DNA from 3 places in the Geodermatophilus sp. SYSU D00779 genome. Region 1 is predicted to be linked to each of the others. Evidence: riboswitches for the same ligand, from Rfam matches in the RefSeq annotation. Region 1 holds a riboswitch; each other region holds the start of a gene.

Region 1 (3,263 bases):
AGCTCCAGCCCGACGTCCCGACGTGCACGGTCCCGCTCAGGGCAGCCGCCAGACCGTCGTGCGGCGCAGCCCGGGCCCCTCGGTCTCCGCGATCTCGTAGACCGCCACACCTTCGAGCCGGTCGTGCGGCAGGTAGGGCCGGCCGGGGTCGCCGACGTAGACCTCGCAGCCGCCAGCGCGGGCCCGGTCGAGGAAGGGCAGCACCCGCTCGGTCATCTCCCGGTCGTAGCAGACGTCGCCGGCCAGGACGACGTCGATGCCGACCGGGTCGCGGCCGAGGACGTCGCCGGTGACGCTGATCCCACCGACGCCGTTGAGGCCGGCGTTGACGCCGACCGCCGTGCGGCTGAACGGGTCGACGTCGCTGGCCAGCACCGACCGGGCGCCGGCGAGGCGCGCGGCGAGCGCCACCAGCCCGCTGCCGGAGCCGAGGTCGAGGACGGCCCGCCCGGCCACCACCGACGGGGTGTCGAGCACGTACCGGGCCAGGGCCTGCCCGCCGGGCCAGGCGGCGGCCCAGAACGGCGGGGTCTCCCCCGCCCCGCCGTCCGCCGCCTCCATCGCCTCCCACAGCGCGACGACGTCGTCGGCGACGTGCAGCCGGACCTCCGGCACCGAGGAGGGCCGCCGCACCTGGGTGTGGGCGCGGACGAAGGCGGACGGGACGGAGCGGACGGTCACACCTCGCAGTCCACCACGGCCCGGGAACGGCCGAGGGCCGCCCCCGCAGTGCGGGGACGGCCCTCGGTGCTGCTGACCTCCGGCCCGGGGGGCAGGAGGCGGCCCCGTCTCGGGTCCCGCCCCGAGCCTGCGAGGGGTGGGGAGGACGGGGTCCTCGCTCAGTACCAGCCGGTGGACTGCGAGTGCGCCCAGGCGCCGCAGGGGCTGCCGTAGCGGCTCTCGATGTAGATCAGGCCCGCGTCGATCTGGCGGTAGCCGTCCGACGTCTTGGCGATGCCGGTGCTGGCCCAGGTCGAGTTGAGGAACTGCGGGATGCCGTAGGCGGTGCTGGTGGGGTTCTGCGCGTTGGGGTTCCAGCCGCTCTCCTTGCCCCACAGCTTCTCCAGGCAGCTGAACTGCTCGGCGCTGCCGACCTTGCTCATCGCGTAGTCCTTGAAGGAGCCACGCGCCGCGGACGACGAGCTGCTGGCGGCGGGCGCCGGAGCCGCAGCCTTCTTCGCGGCGGCGTCGCGCTCCGCGGCCTCACGGGCGGCGGCCTCGGCGGCGGCCTTCTCGGCGGCCGCGCGCTCCGCGGCCTCGCGAGCGGCCTGCTCGGCGGCGGCCTTCTCGGCGGCCTGGCGGTCCAGCTCGGCCTGCTCGGCGGCGGCCTGGACCTGCGCGGCCTGCGCCTCCGCGACCTGACGCTCGCTGCGGGAGGCGGCGAGGTCCTGCAGCGGGGCCAGCTCGGTGGCGGCCGGGGCGGCGAGCGGCTGCTGCGCCGACTCCTCGGTGATGCCGAGCTGCTCGGCGACGCTCATCGAGGCCGTCACCGTCTCGGCCTCGGCCTCGGCGGCCGGCTGCGCGCCGATGACGGTGTTGACGACGATCGCACCGGCGGCAGCGGTGGCCAGCAGGATCGCCGGGCGGCGGCCGCGGGTGGGCAGCCGCAGGCGACGGCGGGCGCCCCGGTTGACGGGGGCGTCGGGGGCCGGGACGGCCGGGAACTGCTTGGTGTCCATCAGGTGGGGGTGCTCCGTGGCGAGAGGGCGCGCGGGAGGGTCCTCAGGGCAGAGGACAGCCCGGTGCGGCGCGGTCTACGGGGACGCCGGCGGACGAGGGGTGCCGGCGGGCGCGGTCAGGTACCGGGTCAGCAGGCCGGGGAAGAGGCGCGGAGTGCGCGTGGCCGGGTGGGCCGGCGTGCCGCGAGGGCCCGTGGGCGGGGCATGCGGGTGCTCCGTTCTTCCGTGAGCCGCCTACCGAGTTAGCTGACGGGTTCGGGCGGGAAGCAGCCCTACCGGCCCGCGCGGCGTGCACGCGGGCGGGATTCACCCCAGTACTGCGGTGGGTCCCCGGCTCGCGCCCGCTGGTGGCGGACACGACTCGGCGGCGTCCGGTCAGGCTCCCCGAGCGGGGACGAGACGACCGACCGGACGTCAGCCACCGTAGGCGGCGTTACCGTCCCGTGACAATGTCGGGAACCACATCGGAAACGTGAGTGACGTCGCACTCCGGCGTCCGCCCTCCCTCCGAGGGGGCAGGACGAGGGGAATACCGCAGGCCGCGGTACGTTGCACGGGCCGGTAGTTGCACTCTCAACCAACGGAGACCGACATGCAGTTCGGCGTCTTCTCGGTCAGCGACATCACGACCGATCCCACCAACGGCCGCACGCCCAGCGAGGCTGAGCGGATCCAGGCGATCGTCACCATCGCGAAGAAGGCCGAGGAGGTCGGGCTCGACGTCTTCGCCCTGGGCGAGCACCACAACCCGCCGTTCTTCTCCTCCTCGCCGACGACGACGCTGGCCTACATCGCCGCGCAGACCACCACGCTGCAGCTGTCGACGGCGACCACGCTGATCACCACCAACGACCCGGTGAAGATCGCCGAGGACTACGCGATGCTGCAGCACCTGGCCGGCGGCCGGGTCGACCTGATGATGGGCCGCGGCAACACCGGCCCGGTCTACCCCTGGTTCGGGCAGGACATCCGCAACGGCCTGCCGCTGGCGGTGGAGAACTACGCGCTGCTGCGCCGGTTGTGGGACGAGGAGGTCGTCGACTGGCAGGGGCAGTTCCGCACGCCGCTGCAGGGCTTCACCTCGACCCCGCGGCCGCTGGACGGCGTCCCGCCGTTCGTGTGGCACGGCTCGATCCGCTCACCGCAGATCGCCGAGCAGGCCGCCTACTACGGCGACGGCTTCTTCCACAACCACATCTTCTGGCCGAAGGAGCACACCGCCCGGATGGTCGAGTTCTACCGCCGCCGCTTCGAGCACCACGGCCACGGCAGCGCCGACCAGGCGATCGTCGGGCTGGGCGGGCAGGTGTTCATGCGGAGGAACAGCCAGGACGCGCTCGCTGAGTTCCGGCCGTACTTCGACGACGCGCCGGTCTACGGCCACGGCCCCTCGCTGGAGGACTTCTCCCGCGAGACGCCGCTGACCGTCGGCTCGCCGCAGCAGGTCATCGAGCGGACCCTCGGCTTCCGCGAGTACGTCGGTGACTACCAGCGGCAGCTGTTCCTCATCGACCACGCCGGCCTGCCGCTGAAGACGGTGCTGGAGCAGCTGGACATGCTGGGCGAGGAGGTCGTCCCGGTGCT
Region 2 (3,263 bases), 160 kb from region 1:
GTGGGCCCGGTTCGTGGTGCTCAACGAGGTCGGCGGCGACCCGGCGCGGTTCGGCAGCACGGTGCAGGAGTTCCACGAGGCGCAGCAGCGCCGCGTGGAGCGCAAGCCGCGGTCGATGACCACGCTGTCGACCCACGACACCAAGCGCAGCGAGGACACCCGCGCCCGGCTGGCCGTGCTCGCCGAGCTGGGGGCCGAGTGGGCCGACCTGGTCCGCGGGCTGCTGACCCGGCACCCGCTGCCCGACCGGCCGCTGGCCCACCTGGTGTGGCAGAACCTGGTGGGCGCCTGGCCGCTGTCCCGCGAGCGGGCGCACGGCTACGCGGAGAAGGCGGCCCGCGAGGCGGGGACGTCGACGACGTGGACCGACGTCGACGAGGAGTTCGAGACGGCGCTGCACGAGATGGTCGACGCGGCCTACGACGACGAGCGGACGAACGCCGAGATCGAGCGGTTCGCCGCCCGCATCGCGCCGTTCGGCCGGTCCAACTCGCTGGCGCAGAAGCTGCTGCAGCTGACGATGCCCGGCGTCCCCGACGTCTACCAGGGCACCGAGCTGTGGGACCTCTCCCTGGTCGACCCGGACAACCGCCGTCCGGTCGACTACGAGCAGCGCCGCCGGCTGCTGGCGCAGCTGGACGCCGGTGAGGTCCCCCCGGTCGACGAGACCGGCGCGGCGAAGCTGCTCGTCGTCTCCCGCGTGATGCGGGCGCGGCGGGAGCACCCCGAGTGGTTCGCCGGGTACGAGCCGGTGGCGGCGACCGGGGTCGCCGCCGACCACGTGGTCGCCTTCGACCGGGGCGGTGTGGTGCCCGTGGCGACCCGGCTGCCCGTGGGCCTGTCGATCGTCGGCTGGGGCGACACCGCGCTCCAGCTGCCGACCGGCGCCTGGCGGGACCTGCTCACCGGCGGCCGGTTCGTCTCCGACGCCGAGGGGCTGCCGGTGGCGGGGCTGCTCGAGCGGCTGCCGGTCGCGCTGCTGGTCCGCGACTGAGGAAGGCCCCCCTGCCCCCACCGCTCGCAGGCTCGCGGCGGGACCCTGCAGGGGGGCGCCGGGTCCGGGCCAGGACCGGTGGACTGAGACGCAGTTCACGTCCCCGCGGGTGCACGTGCGCCCGCGGGGACGTGACCAGGTGATCTGCCCGGTCCCGGTCCCGACGGCCGGCCGTGTCACCGCCGTTGCTCCTGCGGCACGAGGTGAAGCGCCGTGACCTGACCGTTACCTTGTCCCGGCACCCCCCATCCGGGACCGGGTGCCGGAGCCGATCCGCCGAACCCCGTCCGTCGGCCGCCGTACCTCCTGCACAGCCAGGACGGGGGTGGGGGACCCATCTCGGTGTCCGGCCGGTCCGGCCGGGCACCTCGGGGTGAAGCCGTGTGCGCACGGCCGGGGCACCGATCGCTCCGAACCCGACAGCTCACCTCGCAGGCGGCGGATCGGGAGTCCCCCATGCGTTCGTCCTCTTCCCGCATGCCCGCACGCGCCCTGCGCCGCGGCGCCGTGGTGCTCGGTGGCGCCGCCGCCGTCTCCCTCGGCGTCCTCGCCGCCCCGGCCTCGGCAGCGGCCCCCAACGACTGGGACGCCGTCGCCCAGTGTGAGTCCAGCGGCAACTGGGCCATCAACACCGGCAACGGCTACTACGGCGGCCTGCAGTTCAGCGCGAGCACCTGGGCCGCCTTCGGTGGCCACGAGTACGCGCCCAACGCCCACCTGGCCACCAAGGCGCAGCAGATCGCCGTCGCCGAGCGCACGCTCGACGCGCAGGGCCCGGGTGCCTGGCCGACCTGCGGCAAGGCGCTCGACCCCTCCGCCCCCGAGGCGGGCGCGGCTCCGGCCGCGCCGGCCCTGGTGTCCGCCCCCGCGCCGGCGGCCGCCGGCGGGACCTACACGGTGCAGGCCGGTGACACGCTCGGCCGCATCGCGTCGGAGCAGGGCGTCGCGGGTGGCTGGCAGGCGCTGTACGCCGCCAACGACGACCAGCTGAGCAGCCCGGACCGCATCGCGGTCGGCCAGGTGCTGCAGCTGCCGTGAGGCGGACCGGCGGCCGGGGGACGTCCTCCCCCGGCCGCCGGGTGCCGGTGACGACCTGGAACGGCCCCGCTGCAGGGCCCCGCGCGGAGCTCGCGAGCGGTGAGGAGGACGGGGTCCTCCTCCAGAAGCGGATGGCGTCGATGACCCGCGCCCGGACGGCGATCACCGCGGGCAGCAGCCCGGCCGGGGCGCCCACCGCGGTCGCCGCGACCAGCCCCTCGACGGCCGCGGCCACCGGGGAGCCCGGGGTGTCGGCCAGCGGGACGCCGCTGTTGAGCAACCGCTCCAGCGGCAGGATGCGCACCAGCACGACCGACAGCGCCACCGCGGCGAGCCCCTCGGGGGCGGGGTGGTGCCCTCCGGCACGGGTTGGTGCGCACGGTAAGGACACCACGACGGTCCGGATGCCCCGTGGCGCACGGCACGCCGGGAACGCGTGGTTGGCGACCGCCCGCGCGGGCATGACCCCCCGGACCGTCCGCATGACGACCCCGATCTCCCCCTGGAGGCCCCTGCATGTCCGCTGCCGTCGAGTTCGCCGTCTGGGCGCCGGTCCCGGAGCGGGTCCGGCTGCAGGTCGAGGGGTCGGTGCACGAGATGCGCCGGGAGGAGGGCGGCTGGTGGCGCGCCGAGGTCGAGGCCGGCCCGGAGGCCGACTACGGCTTCCTGCTCGGCGACGACGACACGCCCCGGCCGGACCCGCGCTCGCGCCGCCAGCCGGAGGGCGTGCACGGGCTGTCCCGCCGCCACGACCCGGCCTCCTACCAGTGGGGTGACCGCGCCTGGACCGGCCGCCCGCTGGCCGGGGGCGTGGTCTACGAGATGCACGTCGGCACCTTCACGCCCGAGGGCACCCTCGACGCCGCCGTCGGGAAGCTCGACCACCTCGTCGACCTCGGCGTCGACTTCGTCGAGCTGCTGCCGGTCAACGGCTTCGACGGCACGCACAACTGGGGCTACGACGGCGTCCTCTGGTACACGGTGCAGGAGAGCTACGGCGGCCCCGCGGCCTACCAGCGCTTCGTCGACGCCTGCCACCGGCGCGGCCTCGGCGTCCTCCAGGACGTCGTCTACAACCACCTCGGCCCGTCCGGGAACTACCTGCCGCTGTTCATGCCGATCTTCAGCGAGGGCGGCGCGAACACCTGGGGCAGCTCGGTCAACCTCTCCGGCCCTGACTCCGACGAGGTGCGGCGCTACATCCTCGACAACGCGCTGATGTGGCTGCGCG
Region 3 (3,263 bases), on a different contig from region 1:
GCTGGCGCGGCTGGGACCGCGCCGACTGCTCGCCGCGGCCGCTCTCGCCGCCGGGGCGGGGCTGGGGCTGACCGCCGCGGGGGAGGAGCCCGGGACGCCGTGGTTGGGGATCGGCCTGCTGTTCGGCGCGGCCAACGGGTCGGCCTACGGCGTCGCGGTCGCCCTCGCCGCCCGGGTCCCCGCTGCGCGCCGTGGCACGGCCAGCGGTCTGGTGGTCGGCGCGTACGCGGCCGGGCCGGTGGTGCTCGGCCTGGTGTCCCCGCACGTCCTGCCGGTGGTCGGCTGGCGGACCTGCCTGGCCGTCCTCGCCGTGCTCGTCGCCGGTCTGGTGGGTCTCGCCGCCGCCCTCGCCCCCGGCGGTGCGGGGGACCAGCAGCGCCACGACTGCGTCGAGGAGCCGGTGCCCTGGACGACGGTGGGAGCCCTGTGGGTCCTCTTCGCCGGAGGTGCCGCGCCCGGTCTGGTCGTCTTCGCCGCCGCCGCGCCCCTGGCCGCCGCCCGGGGCCTGGCGCCCGGAGCCGTGGGAGCGGCCGTCTCCCTGCTGGCCGCCGGCAACCTGGCCGGCCGGCTGGGTGCCGGGTGGTGGTCGGACCGCGTCGGACGCCTCCCCGCCCTGGCGACCGCGCTCGCGGCCACCGCCGTCGCGGTCGCCGGGCTGGCCGTGGAGGCCGCACCCGGCGTCGTCCTGACCGGCCTGCTCGTCGTCGGACTGGCGTACGGCGCGGTCTCCGCGCTGGTCCCGGCGGCGACGGCGGACCGGGTCGGCGTCCGCGCCTTCCCGGCGGTGTACGGCCGGGTCTTCACCGCGTGGGGGTGTGCCGGTCTGCTCGCGCCCCTCCTCGGCAGGGGGCTGACCGACGTCGGCGGTCCGCAGGCCGCACTGCTCTGGCTCACCGTCCCGCTCGCCCTCGCGGCGGCCGCGCTGGCCGTCCTCGCCCGGAGGTGACCCCTACACCCTCCGGCCGTCGAACCCGGGGTGCGCGACGCGCATCACCTCACGAAAACGGGCCCGCGGATTGTCACAGTTGCATAACGCCGTTACGGTCGACAGGTCCGGTCGGTCGTTCCGCCTCCCAACGGGGGGCCCGAGCGGACGCCGCCGAGTCGCCTTCCGGGGCGAGCCGGGGACCCACCGCAGTACTGGGGTGAATCCCGCTCCTGGACGCACGTCCGGGGCCGGGTAGGGCTGCTTCCCGCCCGAACCCGTCAGCTAACTCGGTAGGCGGCAGTCGGAAGAAACGGAGAGCCGCCGGATGGCGTGCGCCTGCCCCGCTGCACCACCCCGCCGGCTCCGGTCCCGGGGGCGCTCCCGCACCTGACCGCCCGCGGCCGTCCGCAGCGGACGTCGCCCGCGCAGGCCCACCGGAGCCCCGAGCACCTCGGCTCGACCGGCACCCCGCCGTCCCCCTTCCGGTGCGCCCGCCTCGGCACTCGCCGCACGGCCGCGACCCCCTGCCGTCCGCACGCCTCCGCAGACCCGCGCGCCCACGCGCGCCGCTGCGCCCGCACCCCGGAGAACCCCATCCCCATGGACCCCCGCACCACCACCTCTGGCCGCCCCTCCCCTCGCCGCCCCGCCCGCGCACGCCGCCGTCCCGCCCTGTACCTGGGGATGGCCACCGCCGGCGCCGTCCTGGCCGGCGTCGTCGTCGGCCCCGAGCCGGCCGCGCAGGCCGAGGCCGCCCCGCCGGAGACCGTCAGCGTCGCCCGGGAGCTCGGGCTGACCGCCGGCTCCGGCCCCGTCGACGTCGCCACCGAGCTGCAGCCGCTGCAGGACCTCGCCGCCACCCGCAGCACCCGCGAGGCCGCCGAGACCGCCGCCCAGCAGGTCCAGGCCGCCGCCGACCAGGCGGTGCTCGACCGGCAGCGGGCCGAGGCCGAGGCCGCCGCGAAGGCGAAGGCCGAGGCGGAGGCCGCCGCGAAGGCGCAGGCCGAGGCCGCGGCGGCCGCGCAGGCCGCCGCCGGTCCCGCCCCGGCGCAGGCGGGTGCGGCAGCTCCCGCGGCGGCCGCGCCCCGGGCCTCGGCCGCCGCGGCCGGCACGGTCGCGCGCATCAGCAACACCGCCGGTCCCGTCGCCGCGGTGGTGCAGGCCGCGGCGAACCGGGTGGTCAGCAACGTGCCCGGCGCCGACTCGATCACCCTGGGCGGCACCCGCCCGAGCGCGGCCGACCCGGGCGGCCACCCGTCCGGCCTGGCTCTGGACTACATGGTGCTGTCCGACGCCGCCCTCGGGGACGCGATCGTCGCGTACCACATCGCCCACTGGGACGAGCTCGGCGTCGACTACGTCATCTGGCAGCAGCGGATGCTGTCCTCGCCCAACGGCTCCTGGAAGGCGATGGCGGACCGCGGTGGCGCGACGGCGAACCACATGGACCACCCGCACGTGAACTACCGGGGCTGACCTGCGGTTGCCCACCGCGCCGGCGGGGCAGGACGGCACGATGGGCACCAGCTCCTCCCGTCCCGTCCCGCCGACCCTCGTCGACGCCAACCGGCTGTGGGTCGACTCGCGCGTCCGTGCGCTGGTCCAGCGCCGCGTCGAGGCGCCGGTCCTGCTCCGGCTGGGCGGGCCGGTGCCCGGCGGCCGGGTCCTCGAGCTCGGCACCGGGCGGCGCGGCACCGGGCTGCGCCTGGCGCTGGAGGTCTTCGGCGCCGCACACGCCGACGGCGTCGAGCGGTACGAGACGAGCGTCGCGGCGTGCCGGGAGGCGGTCCGTGACCTGAGCGGCCGGGTCGACGTGCAGTGCGGCGACGCGACGGCGCTGACCGCGCAGGACGGGGCCTACGACGCGGTCTTCGGCTACCACGTCCTGCACCACGCCGACGCCTGGCGGGACGTCGTCCGGGAAGCGGCGCGGGTGCTGCGGCCCGGCGGGCGCCTCTACTCCTGCGAGATGACCGCGCGTTTCGTGGACAGCCGCCCGCTGCGGGCGGTCTCCCGCCACCCCGCCGACGGCGACCGGCCCACCCCGGACGGCCTGGCCGCCGCGTGCCGGGCGGCGGGGCTGACCGTGACCGCGCAGGACACCCGGCTCGCCGGCTGCTGGACGGCGCTCGTCGCGACCCGGCCCTGAGCCGGCCGCCCGCCGGACGTCAGAAGAGCGGGGCGACCGTCCGCTCGGTGTCGTGCTCGGCGATGAAGGCGCGGACGACCGGGTAGATCTCGGACTCCCAGCGCGAGCCGGCGAACACGCCGTAGTGGCCCACGCCCGGCTGCAGGTGGTGCCGCCGCCGCTCGGGCGGGAGCCCGGTGCACAGCG

The links. Region 1 has a riboswitch for cyclic di-AMP ahead of ACI79G_RS08920 (aggregation-promoting factor C-terminal-like domain-containing protein). Riboswitches for the same ligand answer to the same signal wherever they lie in the genome.
Region 2: it holds a riboswitch for cyclic di-AMP, as region 1 does, so the genes downstream of both, ACI79G_RS09605 (transglycosylase family protein) here and ACI79G_RS08920 (aggregation-promoting factor C-terminal-like domain-containing protein) in region 1, are expected to answer to the same signal.
Region 3: it holds a riboswitch for cyclic di-AMP, as region 1 does, so the genes downstream of both, ACI79G_RS20025 (hypothetical protein) here and ACI79G_RS08920 (aggregation-promoting factor C-terminal-like domain-containing protein) in region 1, are expected to answer to the same signal.

Annotation. Positions count from the first base shown of each region.
Region 1 is NZ_JBJGZQ010000009.1:7,166-10,428, forward strand. Features, by position in the region: gene ACI79G_RS08910 (DUF72 domain-containing protein) at 1-28, opposite strand, end outside; gene ACI79G_RS08915 (class I SAM-dependent methyltransferase) at 37-681, opposite strand; gene ACI79G_RS08920 (aggregation-promoting factor C-terminal-like domain-containing protein) at 840-1,679, opposite strand; cyclic di-AMP (ydaO/yuaA leader) riboswitch at 1,896-2,056, opposite strand; gene ACI79G_RS08925 (LLM class flavin-dependent oxidoreductase) at 2,272-3,263, shown strand, end outside.
Region 2 is NZ_JBJGZQ010000009.1:162,435-165,697, forward strand. Features, by position in the region: gene treY (malto-oligosyltrehalose synthase) at 1-994, shown strand, start outside; cyclic di-AMP (ydaO/yuaA leader) riboswitch at 1,280-1,447, shown strand; gene ACI79G_RS09605 (transglycosylase family protein) at 1,472-2,032, shown strand; gene treZ (malto-oligosyltrehalose trehalohydrolase) at 2,549-3,263, shown strand, end outside.
Region 3 is NZ_JBJGZQ010000028.1:5,649-8,911, forward strand. Features, by position in the region: gene ACI79G_RS20020 (MFS transporter) at 1-946, shown strand, start outside; cyclic di-AMP (ydaO/yuaA leader) riboswitch at 1,088-1,240, shown strand; gene ACI79G_RS20025 (hypothetical protein) at 1,529-2,404, shown strand; gene ACI79G_RS20030 (class I SAM-dependent methyltransferase) at 2,445-3,077, shown strand; gene phaZ (polyhydroxyalkanoate depolymerase) at 3,097-3,263, opposite strand, start outside.